2 regions of the Streptomyces polygonati genome follow, and region 1 is predicted to be linked to the other one. Evidence: predicted binding sites of a transcription regulator. Region 1 holds the regulator's gene; the other holds the start of a gene.

Evidence for each region. Region 1 encodes HrcA, which represses chaperone genes, less so after heat shock. Its sites were predicted from a motif close to TTNGCACTCNGNNNNNCNGAGTGCNAA; they were not measured.
Region 2: groES (co-chaperone GroES) is a predicted target of HrcA. The motif match lies at 3,427-3,453, and genes of this name have one in related genera.

The regions. Positions count from the first base shown of each region.
Region 1 is NZ_JBHSBB010000027.1:142,161-148,730, reverse strand. It holds gene ACFO3J_RS29155 (16S rRNA (uracil(1498)-N(3))-methyltransferase) at 1-688, opposite strand, end outside; gene ACFO3J_RS29150 (nitronate monooxygenase) at 685-1,749, opposite strand; gene dnaJ (molecular chaperone DnaJ) at 1,887-3,023, opposite strand; gene hrcA (heat-inducible transcriptional repressor HrcA) at 3,024-4,040, opposite strand; gene ACFO3J_RS29135 (MBL fold metallo-hydrolase) at 4,361-5,146, shown strand; gene ACFO3J_RS29130 (PP2C family protein-serine/threonine phosphatase) at 5,175-6,317, opposite strand; gene ACFO3J_RS29125 (DUF3097 domain-containing protein) at 6,503-6,570, shown strand, end outside.
Region 2 is NZ_JBHSBB010000010.1:690,603-697,172, reverse strand. It holds gene rimI (ribosomal protein S18-alanine N-acetyltransferase) at 49-627, shown strand; gene tsaD (tRNA (adenosine(37)-N6)-threonylcarbamoyltransferase complex transferase subunit TsaD) at 620-1,858, shown strand; gene ACFO3J_RS15735 (hypothetical protein) at 1,855-2,115, shown strand; gene ACFO3J_RS15730 (THUMP-like domain-containing protein) at 2,146-3,342, opposite strand; gene groES (co-chaperone GroES) at 3,601-3,909, shown strand; gene groL (chaperonin GroEL) at 4,056-5,678, shown strand; gene ACFO3J_RS15715 (SDR family NAD(P)-dependent oxidoreductase) at 5,776-6,552, opposite strand.

The sequences.
Region 1 (6,570 bases):
TGGACGTACGCAGCACGGTGGGGCCCAGCCGGTACGGCGGGGCGCCCGCCTGCGCGAAGGCGGTCAGTTCCTCCGGGGAGACCCCGCCCTCCGGGCCGACCACCAGCACCACCGATCCGGCTGTCGGCAATTCGGCCGTGGCCAGCGCGGTGGAACCCTCCTCGTGCAGGACCCCGGCGAAGTCCGCGGTCGCCAGCAGGGATGCGAGCTGACGGGTCGTCAGCATCTCGGCCACCTCGGGGAAGCGCAGCCGCCGGGACTGCTTGGCCGCCTCCCTGGCCGTGGAACGCCATTTGGCCAGGGACTTGGCGCCGCGCTCGCCCCGCCACTGGGTGACGCAACGGGCCGCGGCCCAGGGGACGATGACGTCGACGCCCACCTCCGTCATGGTCTCGACGGCGAGTTCACCCCGGTCGCCCTTCGGCAGCGCCTGGACGACGGTGAGCCGGGGGGAGGGCGCGGGCTCGTCGCGGATCGCGTGGACCTCGACGTTCAGCACGTCCTTGCCGACGACGCCATCCACCACTCCGTACGCCCCCCGCCCGGCGCCGTCGGTGAGCACGATCTCCTCACCGGGCTGCAATCGCCGCACCGACACCGCGTGCCTCCCTTCCGGGCCGTCCAGGGTCAGGCGGGCGGAGGAGCCGTCGAGCAGGGCGGGTTCGACGAGGAAGACCGGGGCGGTCATGCGTGGGTCTCCTGGGCGGCGCGGAGTTCGGCGACGAGGGTTTCGACGAGCGCCCCGGCGGACAGTTCGCGGGCCAGCCGGTGGCCCTGGCCCGCCCACAGAGCCATCCCCTGCGGGTCGCCGGCCGCGACCGCCGCCTGGCGCAGCGGTGAGGTGAGGTGGTGGATCTGCGGGTAGCCGGGCGGCGTGTACGGGCCGTGCTCGCGCATGAAGCGGTTGAGCAGGCCGCGGGCCGGGCGGCCGGAGAAGGCGCGGGTCAGCTCGGTGCGGCTGAACACCGGGTCGGTGACGGCCCGTTTGTGCAGGATGTTGGCGCCGGACTCCGGACAGACGAGGAAGGCGGTGCCCAGGGCCGCGGCGTCGGCCCCGGCCGCGAGCACCGCGGCGATCTGGCCGCCGCGCATCAGCCCGCCCGCGGCGATCATCGGCAGCCGTACGACCTCGCGGACCTGCGGTATCAGCGAGAGCAGGCCGATCCCGGCGCCGTCGAGCTGCGGGTCGTCGCGGTGGGTGCCCTGATGGCCGCCGGCCTCCACGCCCTGGACGCAGAGCGCGTCGGCGCCCGCCCGCTGGGCGGCGAGCGCCTCGGTGGGCGAGGTGACGGTGACGACCGTGTACGTACCGGCCTTGGCGAACGCCTCGCAGACCGAGCGCTCGGGGCAGCCGAAGGTGAAGCTGACCAGTGGCACCGGGTCCTCCAGCAGCACCGCGACCTTGGCGTCGTAGGCGTCGTCGCCACCGGTGTCGGGGTCGCCCAGCGCGGTGGCGTACCAGGCGGCCTCGCCGGCCAGCTGCTCCGCGTACACCGCGACGGCGGACGGGTCGACGGTGCCGGGCTGGGGCATGAACAGATTCACCCCGAAGGGCTGCGAGGTCAGGTCCCGCAGCTGACGGATCTCCTGGTACATCGCCTCGGACGTCTTGTAGCCGGCGGCCAGGAACCCGAGCCCGCCGGCCGCCCCGACCGCCGCGGCCAGCTGCGGATTCGAGGCGCCGCCGGCCATCGGGGCTTGCACGATCGGGTGAGCCGAGAAGGAGGAGAGATCGGTGAGCGCGCCCATGCGTTCATCGTGCCACCCCGCTGCCCCCGCCCCGCCCCCACCCCGGGCCCGCACCGGACGCCGGGGTGGCCGGGGCAGCCGCCGCTACCGGCGCTCCCCCGGCCCTGGGCCGCCCCTGGTGGGGATGTGCGGGCGGGTCAGCGCCCGTTGAACGCGTCCTTGAGGCGGGAGAAGAGGCCCTGCTGGCCCGGGGCGAACTGGCCGGTGGGGCGTTCCTCGCCGCGGAGCTTGGCGAGGCGGCGCATCAGCTCTTCCTGATCGGCGTCGAGCTTGTGCGGGGTGATGACCTCGACATGGACGACGAGGTCGCCGCGGCCGCCGCCGCGCAGGTGGGTGATGCCGCGCTGGTGGAGCGGGATGGACTGGCCGGACTGGGTGCCGGGCCTGATGTCGATCTCCTCCATACCGTCGAGCGTCTCCAACGGGCACTTGGTGCCGAGTGAGGCCGCCGTCATCGGGAGGGTGACCGTGCAGTGCAGGTCGTCGCCGCGGCGCTGGAAGACCGGGTGCGGGACCTCGCGGATCTCCACGTAGAGGTCACCGGCCGGGCCTCCGCCGGGGCCGACCTCCCCCTCGCCGGCCAGCTGGATCCGGGTGCCGTTGTCGACGCCGGCCGGGATCTTCACCGTCAGGGTGCGGCGGGAGCGGACCCGGCCGTCGCCGGCGCACTCGGGGCAGGGGGTGGGCACGACCGTGCCGAAGCCCTGGCACTGCGGGCACGGCCGCGAGGTCATCACCTGGCCGAGGAAGGACCGGGTGACCTGGGACACCTCGCCGCGACCGCGGCACATGTCGCAGGTCTGCGCCGACGTACCCGGCGCGGCCCCCTCGCCGTTGCAGGTGCCGCAGGTGACCGCGGTGTCCACCTGGATGTCCTTGGTGGTGCCGAACGCGGCCTCGTCCAGCTCGATCTCCAGCCGGATCATCGCGTCCTGGCCGCGCCGGGTGCGCGAGCGCGGGCCGCGCTGCTGCGACTGCCCGAAGAAGGCGTCCATGATGTCGCTGAAGTTGCCGAAGCCGGCCCCGAAGCCGGCCCCGCCCGCGCCACCGCCGGCGGCGGACAGCGGATCACCGCCGAGGTCGTAGACCTGTTTCTTCTGCGGATCGGAGAGCACCTCGTAGGCCGCGTTGATCTCCTTGAACCGCTCCTGCGTCTTCGGGTCCGGATTGACGTCCGGGTGCAGTTCGCGGGCGAGCCGGCGGAATGCCTTCTTGATCTCGTCAGGTCCTGCGTCACGGCGCACGCCGAGAACGGCGTAGTAGTCGGTGGCCACTTACGACTCCGCCAGGATCTGTCCGACGTAACGTGCCACTGCGCGTACCGCTCCCATCGTTCCGGGGTAGTCCATGCGGGTCGGTCCGACCACGCCGAGTTTGGCGACTGCCTCGTCGCCCGAACCGTAGCCGACCGCCACCACGGAGGTGGAATTGAGGCCCTCGTGAAAGTTCTCATGCCCGATGCGGACCGTCATCGTCGAGTCCGCGGTTTCGCCGAGCAGTTTCAGGAGCACCATCTGCTCCTCCAGTGCTTCCAGGACCGGACGGATCGTCAGCGGGAAGTCATGATTGAACCTGGTCAGGTTCGCCGCGCCGCCGAGCATGATGCGCTCCTCCTTGTCCTCGACCAGGGTTTCCAGGAGGGTGGCGAGCACACCGGAGACCGCCGGGCGGTCGTCCGGGTCGAAGCTTTCCGGCAGGTCCTGGACCAGCGGCGGCACATCGGCGAACCGGCGGCCGACGACCCGGCTGTTGAGCCGGGCCCGCAGATCCGCCAGTACGGTCTCGCCGACCGGGGCGGCGCAGTCGATCAGCCGCTGCTCGACCCGTCCGGTGTCGGTGATCAGCACCAGCATGAGGCGGGCGGGCGCGAGTGACAGCAGCTCCACGTGCCGGACCGAGGAGCGGACCAGCGACGGATACTGCACGACCGCGACCTGCCGGGTGAGCTGGGCCAGCAGCCGCACCGTCCGCGCCACCACGTCGTCGAGGTCGACCGCGCCGCCCAGGAAGTTCTGGATCGCGCGGCGCTCGGCGCCGGACAGCGGCTTGACACCGGCCAGTTTGTCGACGAAGAGCCGGTAGCCCTTGTCGGTGGGGATACGGCCGGCGCTGGTGTGCGGCTGGGCGATGTAGCCCTCGTCCTCCAGGACGGCCATGTCGTTGCGGACGGTGGCGGGCGACACGCCGAGCTGGTGGCGCTCGGTCAGCGCCTTGGACCCGACCGGCTCCTCGGTGCCGACATAGTCCTGAACGATGGCACGCAGCACTTCGAGTCTGCGTTCGCTCAGCATCGCGCACCTCCCAACCGTGGGCCCCGAGCCGTCTGGCCTGGCACTCGTCCATTTCGAGTGCCAGCTTTCCCGCAGCAAGTGTACGGCGCGGCGGCAAGGGCTCGGCAAGACCGCTTCCGATCCGGCTCGTGATCGTTCGCGGGCGACCCCGGCGCCGGCCGCCGTGCGCGGTCCGACGAGCCGTCCCCTCGCGCTCCGGGGTGGCGCGCGAGGGGCTGCGGGGGCGCTGGTGGCGCCCAGGGGCGGGCGCGGCGTGACGGGGGCGGAGAGGGCGCCACCAGGGCGCGCGTACCCGCGGTCACGGGGATAGCGTCGCCCCTGTGGAATCTGTGGAGAGTGCGGGGGAGCCGGGCGCCGGGAGTTCGGTGTGGGAGCATCTGGCTCCCGGGGTGGCCCGCCGGCGGCTGCCGTACCTCGATGTGACGGTCGGCCTCGTCGTCGGCGCGGACGGTGTGCTGCTGGTCGACACCGGCTCCACGCTGGAGGCCGGCGAGGAGCTGCGGCGGCAGGTGGCGGCGCTGACCGGCCGCGAGGTCACCCACGTCGTGCTCACCCACGGACACTTCGACCATGTCTTCGGCACGGCGGCGTTCCCCGGCGCCGCGGTGTACGGCGAGGCGTCGCTGGACGGCTATCTGCGGCGCGAGCGGGAGGCGATGCGCGAGACGGCGGTGGAGCTCGGCACCGACCCGCTGGAGGCCGCCCGGGCGGCCTCGGCGCTGGTCCACCCGGACCGGCCGGTGCTCGGCGAACTCGGCCTCGACCTCGGTGAGCGGCCGGTACGGCTGGTGCATCCCGGCCGCGGCCACACCGGTCACGACCTGGTGGTGGTCGTACCGGGCGCCACCGCCAGCGACCCGGCGGTGGTCTTCTGCGGCGACCTGGTGGAGGAGTCCGGGGAGCCGCAGGCCGGCGAGGACGCGGTGCCGGCCGCCTGGGCGGCCACGGTGGACGCGCTGCTGGCCCTGGGCGGGGAGACCGCCCGCTACGTACCGGGCCACGGCGCGGTGGTGGACGCGCGCTTCCTGCGGGCCCAGCGGGACGCCCTGGCCGAGCGCTTCGCGGAGCCGGAGCCGGACCCGGACCCCGGGCCGCCGGCCGGCTGACCTCCGGGCGCCGGCTCTCCGCCGCCGGTCACCGCGCCCTCGCGCGGATCTCGCGCTGCACGGCGACCACCGCCATGTCGTCCTCCAGCGGGCCCGCCACGTGGGCCAGCAGATCGCCGGTCATCGCTTTGAGCAGCGGTCCCGGCCGGTCGCCGCCCCAGGTGACGGCGCGGGCCAGCAGCGGATAGAAGGCGCCGCTGGGATCCCGGGCCTCCGTGACGCCGTCGGTGTAGAGGATCAGCCGGTCGCCGGGCGCGAAGGGGAAGGTACTGACGGCGTAGGCGCTCTCGCCCATTCTGCCCAGCGTGCCCAGCCCGAGGGGTGGCGCGGGCTCCGGCACGTTCAGGAGGGTGGCGTCGCCCCGGTGCAGCAGGAGCGGGGAGGGGTGCCCGCAGTTGATCACGTGCGCGCAGGGTTCGTCGTCCGGGATCTCGATGATCGCCGCCGTCACGAAGCGCTCCCCGGTGTCGGTCTGCGACGGCCCCTCCGGCAGCTCGGTCAGGCTCCAGCGGAATCCCTCCTCCAGCGACGCGACCAGTTGCGGCAGCGGTCCCTGGCGGTGGGCCTCGGCCCGGAAAGCGCCCAGCACGCTCTCGGTGTCCCCGATCGAGGACAGGCCGTGCCCGCGTACGTCGCCGATCAGCAGCCGGGTGGCGTGGGCGGTGCGGGCCACCGCGTACATGTCGCCGCCGACCCGGGTCCCGAGGTCGGCGGCCATGTACTCGGACGCGATGGACAGCGGCCCGGCCCGCGGGGGCAGCGCGCGCAGTACGACGCCCTGGGCGGTGTCCGAGGCCAGCCGCAGTCGCTCCAGTTCGCGCTCCCGTTTCTCGCGCAGATGGCTGAAGAGGATCAGCAGGACGGAGAGCACGATCAGGGACACGAGTTCCACGATGACGTTCTCGGTGGACAGCACATGCCGCTCGCCGCTCGCGACGAGGATCGACGCCACCGACAGGAGGGCGGCCACGAATCCGCGGCGCGGGCCGCCGAAGGCGGAGACGAGCGCGACCGGTACGACCAGGACGTGGGCGAGGTGGATGTCGTGCGGCAGGAAGGCGTCCGCGATCGGCACGCCCACGATCACCACGGCCGATCCGGCCAGCAGTCCCCAGCCGCCCTTGACCCCGGTGGGCTCCTCCATGGCCGCGAGGCGGGAACGCAGGCCCATGGGCGTTCCTCCCTTCCGGCGGGGCGGGGACAAAAGGCACATTCAGTGTCTCCCCTGAGCGAAGGCCAGGGAAATGGACAGGGTGGGGGCGGGACGGGTCCCGTTCGCACCCGGGCCGGGTCCGAGCCGGACCGCGGTCGCGTCCCGGCGGCCGGCGGGCGGACCGCGTGGCTACGATCTCCCCCATGCGCAGCAGGAGTTACGACGGCGATCTGACCCCACCGTGGAAGAAGACGGCGCCGCCGCCCGAGGT
Region 2 (6,570 bases), on a different contig from region 1:
GACGCCGCCGGAGCCACCGGCGCCGGGAACGGCGTGGTCCTGCGGGACATGCGCTGGTGGGACCTGGACGCCGTCACCGCCCTGGAACACGACCTCTTTCCCGAGGACGCCTGGTCGCGCGGCATGTTCTGGTCCGAGCTGGCCGACGCCGGGCACCCGGCGGCGAGCCGGCGCTATGTCGTCGCCGAGACGCCCGAAGGCCGGCTCGTCGGCTACGCCGGGCTCGCCGCGGTGGCCGGCACCGGCGATGTGCAGACCATCGCCGCCGCCCGCGACCACTGGGGCACCGGCCTGGGCGCCCGGCTGCTGACCGAGCTGCTGCGGACCGCGACCGCCGCCGAGTGCCACGAGGTGCTGCTGGAGGTACGCGTCGACAACCCGCGCGCCCAGCGCCTCTACCGGCGCTTCGGCTTCGAACCCATCGGCGTGCGCAAGGGCTACTACCAGCCGGGCAACGTCGACGCCCTCGTGATGCGGCTGGCCGACCCCGCCGCCAGCCCCGCGACCACGAGCGCCGACCCCGCCGATCCCCCTGCCGATCCCCCTGCCGATCCCCCTGCCGACCCCGCCTCCACCGTCACCGCCGGCGACGAGCCAGGCGTACAGGAAACAGAGATCCATGGCTGACGAACCCCTTGTCCTGGGCATCGAGACCTCGTGCGACGAGACCGGTGTCGGCGTCGTGCGCGGGCACACCCTGCTGGCCGACGCGATCGCCTCCAGCGTCGACGAGCACGCCCGCTTCGGCGGTGTCGTCCCCGAGGTCGCCAGCCGCGCCCATCTGGAGGCGATGATCCCCACCGTCCAGCGGGCCCTGAAGCAGGCCGGGGTGAGCGCCCGCGACCTCGACGGCATCGCGGTCACCGCCGGGCCCGGCCTGGCCGGCGCGCTGCTGGTGGGGGTGTCGGCGGCCAAGGCGTACGCGTACGCGCTCGGCAAGCCGCTCTACGGCGTCAACCACCTGGCGTCCCACATCTGCGTCGACCAGCTGGAGCACGGCCCGCTGCCCGAGCCCACGATGGCGCTGCTGGTCTCCGGCGGGCACTCCTCGCTGCTGCTCGCCCCCGACATCACCGGCGACGTACGGCCGCTGGGCGCGACCATCGACGACGCGGCGGGCGAGGCGTTCGACAAGGTGGCCCGGGTGCTCGGCCTCGGCTTCCCCGGCGGGCCCGCCATCGACCGCCACGCCCGCGACGGCGACCCGGCGTCGATCGCCTTTCCGCGCGGGCTGACCGGCGGCCGGGACGCGGCCTACGACTTCTCCTTCTCCGGGCTGAAGACGGCGGTCGCCCGCTGGGTCGAGGCGCGGCGCCGGGAGGGCCGGGAGGTCCCGATCGCCGATGTGGCCGCGTCCTTCCAGGAGGCGGTGGTGGACGTGCTGACCCGTAAGGCGATCCGGGCCTGCAAGGACAACGGCGTCGACCATCTGATGATCGGCGGGGGAGTGGCCGCCAACTCCCGGCTGCGCTCGCTGGCCCTCGAACGCTGCGCGGACGCCGGTATCCGGCTGCGGGTGCCCCGCCCGGGGCTCTGCACGGACAACGGCGCCATGGTCGCCGCCCTGGGCGCCGAGATGGTGGCACGCGGCCGTCCGGCCTCCACCCTCGACCTGCCGGCCGACTCCTCGCTGCCGGTCACCGAGGTGTCGGTACCGGGGCACACGCACGGGCGGCCGGGCGAGGACGGCCACGAGGCGCCGCAGGCCCGCGTCCACCCGCAGGCGCACCCCGAGGTCCCCGGCCACGGCGTCCCGGAGCCCGTCCACGGCCAGGTCCTCGGCCACGATCACAGGCACGATCACCGCCGCGATCACGACCATGTCCATGAGCTGAGCAAGGACAACCTGTACGGATGACCGTCACCCTGATGTGGGAGGCCGCCGCGGCGGACGGCTGCGGCCCCCGGCTGCTGGACTGGGCCCGGGAGCAGGACCTGTCCCCGATGCCCCGGCGGCTGGAGTTCCTGATCGCGCCCGGCGACCGGGTGCTGGTGATCAGCTGGTGGGAGCAGCCGTACGACGCCGAGCTGCCCGAACTGCCCGATCCGCCGGGCGAGCTGGTCCGCCGTCAGGTGCACCGCTGGCGGTTCGTCTCGGTGTCGGTGGAGAGCTGACGCACCCTCGCGACCGGGACTGACGCGCGCTCAGTCCCGTGCGGCCGGCCGTCCGATGAGCATGGCGGGCGAGCCCGCCACCCGGGTGAGGAAGACGGTCGCCGCGTTCGGCCCCCGCGGTCTCACCCGGCGCCGCACCTCCTCCGGCTCCACCGCGGAACCGCGCTTCTTCACCGTCAGCGTGCCCACCTCCCGCTCCCGCAGCAGCGCCTTGAGCCGCTTCAGGTTGAACGGCAGCACATCGCCGATCTCGTACGCCGTCGCGTACGGCGTCGGCCGCCGCTCGTCCGCGGTCACATAGGCGATGGTCGGGTCGATCAGCCCGCCGTCCACCTCTTCGGCCACCGCCGCCACCAGATGCGCGCGGATGACCGCGCCGTCCGGCTCGTAGAGGAAGCGCCCCACCGGCCGCACCGACGGGTCCGGCGGCAGGGACGCGGCCCGCAGCGCAGCCCCCGAGGGCAGCAGGGTGGCGCGTACGGCGCCGGGCCGGGTGCCGAACCACAGCGCCGCCTCCTTCACGTCCCCCCGGTCCGACACCCATTCGGCCTCGGCGTCGGCGGGCACCGCCTCGTGCGGGATGCCGGGGGCGACCTTCACGGCGGCGAAGGGGACGCGGCGGGCGGCGGTCACCGCCCAGGACAGCGGCGGCGAGTAGGCCTCGGGGTCGAAGGTGCGGCCCCGCCCGGTCCGCCGGGCCGGGTCGACGAAGACCGCGTCGTAGCCGGCCGTATCCGTCTCGGCGACATCCGCGCACCGCACCTCGATCCGGTCCGCCAGACCCAGCGCCTCGGCGTTGGCGCGGGCCACCGCGCAGGTCAGCGGGTCGCGGTCGACGGCCAGCACCTCGATGCCCGCCCGGGCCAGCGCGATCGCGTCGCCGCCGATGCCGCCGCACAGATCGGCCAGTCGCCGCACGCCCAGCGCCCGGAAACGCTCGGCCCGGTGGGCGGCGACACTCGTTCGGGTGGCCTGCTCGACGCCGTCCGGCGTGAAATACATCCGGTGCGCGTCGTCCGGCCCGAATTTCGCCACCGCCCGCTGCCGCAGCCGCGCCTGCCCGAGCGCCGCCGAGACCAGCCCGGCGTCGTAGCTCCTGCGCAGCCGGGTCGCCACGGCCAGGTCGGCGGCCGGGTCGTGGTCGCGCAGCCCGCCGAGCAGCGCCCGGCCGTCCTCGGTCAGCAGGTCGCGCAGGTTCTCGGGGTCCACCGGACCATTGTCGGTCACCCGGCCGGGCCGCCGTCCCGCCGGTGCGGACCGGCGCCCGCGGTCCCCGGGAGGGGCACTGATGCACCCGTCCGGACCACGCCACTGGCACTCCGCTTGACCGAGTGCTAAGTGCGTCCTAGTCTCAGTTCTGGCACTCGGCACCGCTGAGTGCCAGAACTCAGCGACGGGCAGGTCCGGCACCCGCGACGACGGGCCTACCAGGTCGCCGACCCAGACAGACACTCCCGTGAGCCCTTTGAAGGGGGAGGTCGGATCGTGACGACCGCCAGCACCAAGGTTGCCATCAAGCCGCTTGAGGACCGCATTGTGGTCCAGCCGCTCGACGCCGAGCAGACCACGGCCTCGGGCCTGGTCATTCCGGACACGGCGAAGGAGAAGCCCCAGGAGGGCGTCGTCCTTGCCGTCGGTCCGGGCCGCTTCGAGGACGGCAACCGGCTGCCGCTCGACGTCTCCGTGGGGGACGTCGTGCTCTACAGCAAGTACGGCGGCACCGAGGTGAAGTACAACGGCGAGGAGTACCTCGTCCTCTCGGCGCGCGACGTCCTCGCGATCGTCGAGAAGTAAGTCTTCCGGCTTCACCGAACAGCCGTGATCCCGCCCCGGGTTCTCCGTGTCCTTCAGGCCGGGGCCCCGGGGCGGTTTCGTTGACCGTCCTCACCGATGACTGACGACGACAACTGACTGACGAGTAGACGAGGTAGTTCCCAGGCATGGCCAAGATTCTGAAGTTCGACGAGGACGCCCGTCGCGCCCTTGAGCGCGGCGTCAACAAGCTCGCCGACACCGTGAAGGTGACCATCGGCCCCAAGGGCCGCAATGTCGTCATCGACAAGAAGTTCGGCGCCCCGACGATCACCAACGACGGCGTCACCATCGCCCGTGAGGTGGAGCTCGACGACCCGTACGAGAACCTGGGCGCCCAGCTCGTCAAGGAGGTGGCGACCAAGACCAACGACATCGCGGGTGACGGCACCACCACCGCGACCGTGCTGGCCCAGGCCCTGGTCCGCGAAGGCCTGCGCAACGTCGCGGCCGGCGCCTCCCCCGCCGCCCTGAAGAAGGGCATCGACGCGGCCGTCAAGGCCGTCTCCGAGGAGCTGCTGTCCTCCGCCCGCGCGATCGAGGGCAAGGAGGACATCGCCGCCGTCGCCGCGCTCTCCGCGCAGGACAAGCAGGTCGGCGAGCTGATCGCCGAGGCGATGGACAAGGTCGGCAAGGACGGTGTCATCACCGTCGAGGAGTCCAACACCTTCGGCCTGGAGCTGGAGTTCACCGAGGGCATGGCCTTCGACAAGGGCTACCTCTCGCCGTACTTCGTCACCGACCAGGAGCGGATGGAGGCCGTCCTCGACGACCCGTACATCCTGATCCACCAGGGCAAGATCACCTCCATCCAGGACATGCTGCCGCTGCTGGAGAAGATCATCCAGGCCGGTGCGTCCAAGCCGCTGCTGATCATCGCGGAGGACGTGGAGGGCGAGGCCCTGTCCACCCTGGTCGTCAACAAGATCCGCGGCACGTTCAACGCCGTCGCGGTCAAGGCGCCCGGCTTCGGTGACCGCCGCAAGGCCATGCTCGGCGACATCGCCACCCTGACCGGTGCGACCGTCATCGCCGAGGAGGTCGGCCTCAAGCTGGACGGAGCAGGTCTCGACCTGCTCGGCACCGCCCGCCGGGTCACCGTCACCAAGGACGAGACCACGATCGTCGACGGCGCCGGTGACAAGGCCGAGATCGACGGCCGGGTCAACCAGATCAAGGCCGAGATCGGCACCACCGACTCCGACTGGGACCGCGAGAAGCTCCAGGAGCGCCTCGCCAAGCTGGCCGGCGGCGTCTGCGTGATCAAGGTCGGCGCGGCCACCGAGGTGGAGCTCAAGGAGAAGAAGCACCGCCTGGAGGACGCGATCTCCGCGACCCGCGCGGCCGTCGAGGAGGGCATCGTCTCCGGCGGTGGCTCCGCCCTGGTCCACGCGGTCAAGGTGCTCGACGACAACCTGGGCAAGACCGGCGACGAGGCCACCGGTGTCGCGGTCGTCCGCCGCGCCGCCGTCGAGCCGCTGCGCTGGATCGCCGAGAACGCCGGCCTCGAAGGCTATGTGATCACCGCCAAGGTCGCCGACCTCGACAAGGGCCACGGTTTCAACGCGGCCACCGGCGAGTACGGCGACCTCATCAAGGCCGGCGTCATCGACCCGGTCAAGGTCACCCGCTCCGCCCTGGAGAACGCGGCCTCCATCGCCTCCCTCCTCCTCACGACCGAGACCCTGGTCGTCGAGAAGAAGGAAGAGGAGCCCGCCGAGGCCGGCCACAGCCACGGCCACTCGCACTGACGCACCCCCGCACCACCTGAACACCCGCAGCGGCCCGGCCCCCCTCGAAAGAGGGGGGGCCGGGCCGCACGCGTTTCAGCCACCCGGCGCGGGCGGCTCAGAGCTTGGGGTCGTAGCGGCGGGTGGTGCGCTGGGAGGCCGCGGCGAAGAGGGCGGGCGGGGTGTGGCGGGCCAGGGCGACGGCGAGTTTGTAGCGGGGGTCGGGGATGCTGACCGTGCGGCCGCGGGACAGGTCGCGCAGCGCGGTGGCGACGACCTTGTTGGGGTTGAGCCACGCCCAGGAGGGGGCCTTGCCGGGATCCATGCCCGCGCGTTCGTGGAATTCGGTGCGGACCAGGCCCGGGCACAGCGCGAGGAAGCGGACGCCGGAGCCGTCGAGTTCGCGGGCGATGCCCTCGGTGAAGCTGACCACCCACGCCTTGCTGGCGCCGTAGGTGCCGCGGGGCATGAACGCGGCGGTGGACGCCACGTTGATGACGAAGCCGTGGCGGCGCTCGCGCATGGCGGGCACCGCCGCCGAGGTGAGGCGCAGCACCGCCTCGCAGTGGACCTTCAGCATGCGCGACTCGTCGGTGACGGAAGTCTCCAGGAACCTCCCGCGATGCCCGAACCCCGCGTTGTTGACCAGCACCTGCACCCGCGCGCCGGGATCACGCAGGCGCGCCTCGACCGCCGCGATGCCGTCGTCCTCGGCCAGATCGGCGGGCAGCACCTCGGCCGCCGTGTTGTACCGCGCCCCCAGCTCCGCCGCCGTGCGCCGCAGCCGCTCCTCGTCGCGGGCGACCAGCACCAGACGGTGACCCGCGGCCGCGAGCCGCCGCGCGAAGGCCGCGCCGATGCCGGAGGTCGCACCGGTGATCAGTGAAGTCGTCATGCGGGCAGCGTAGAGGGC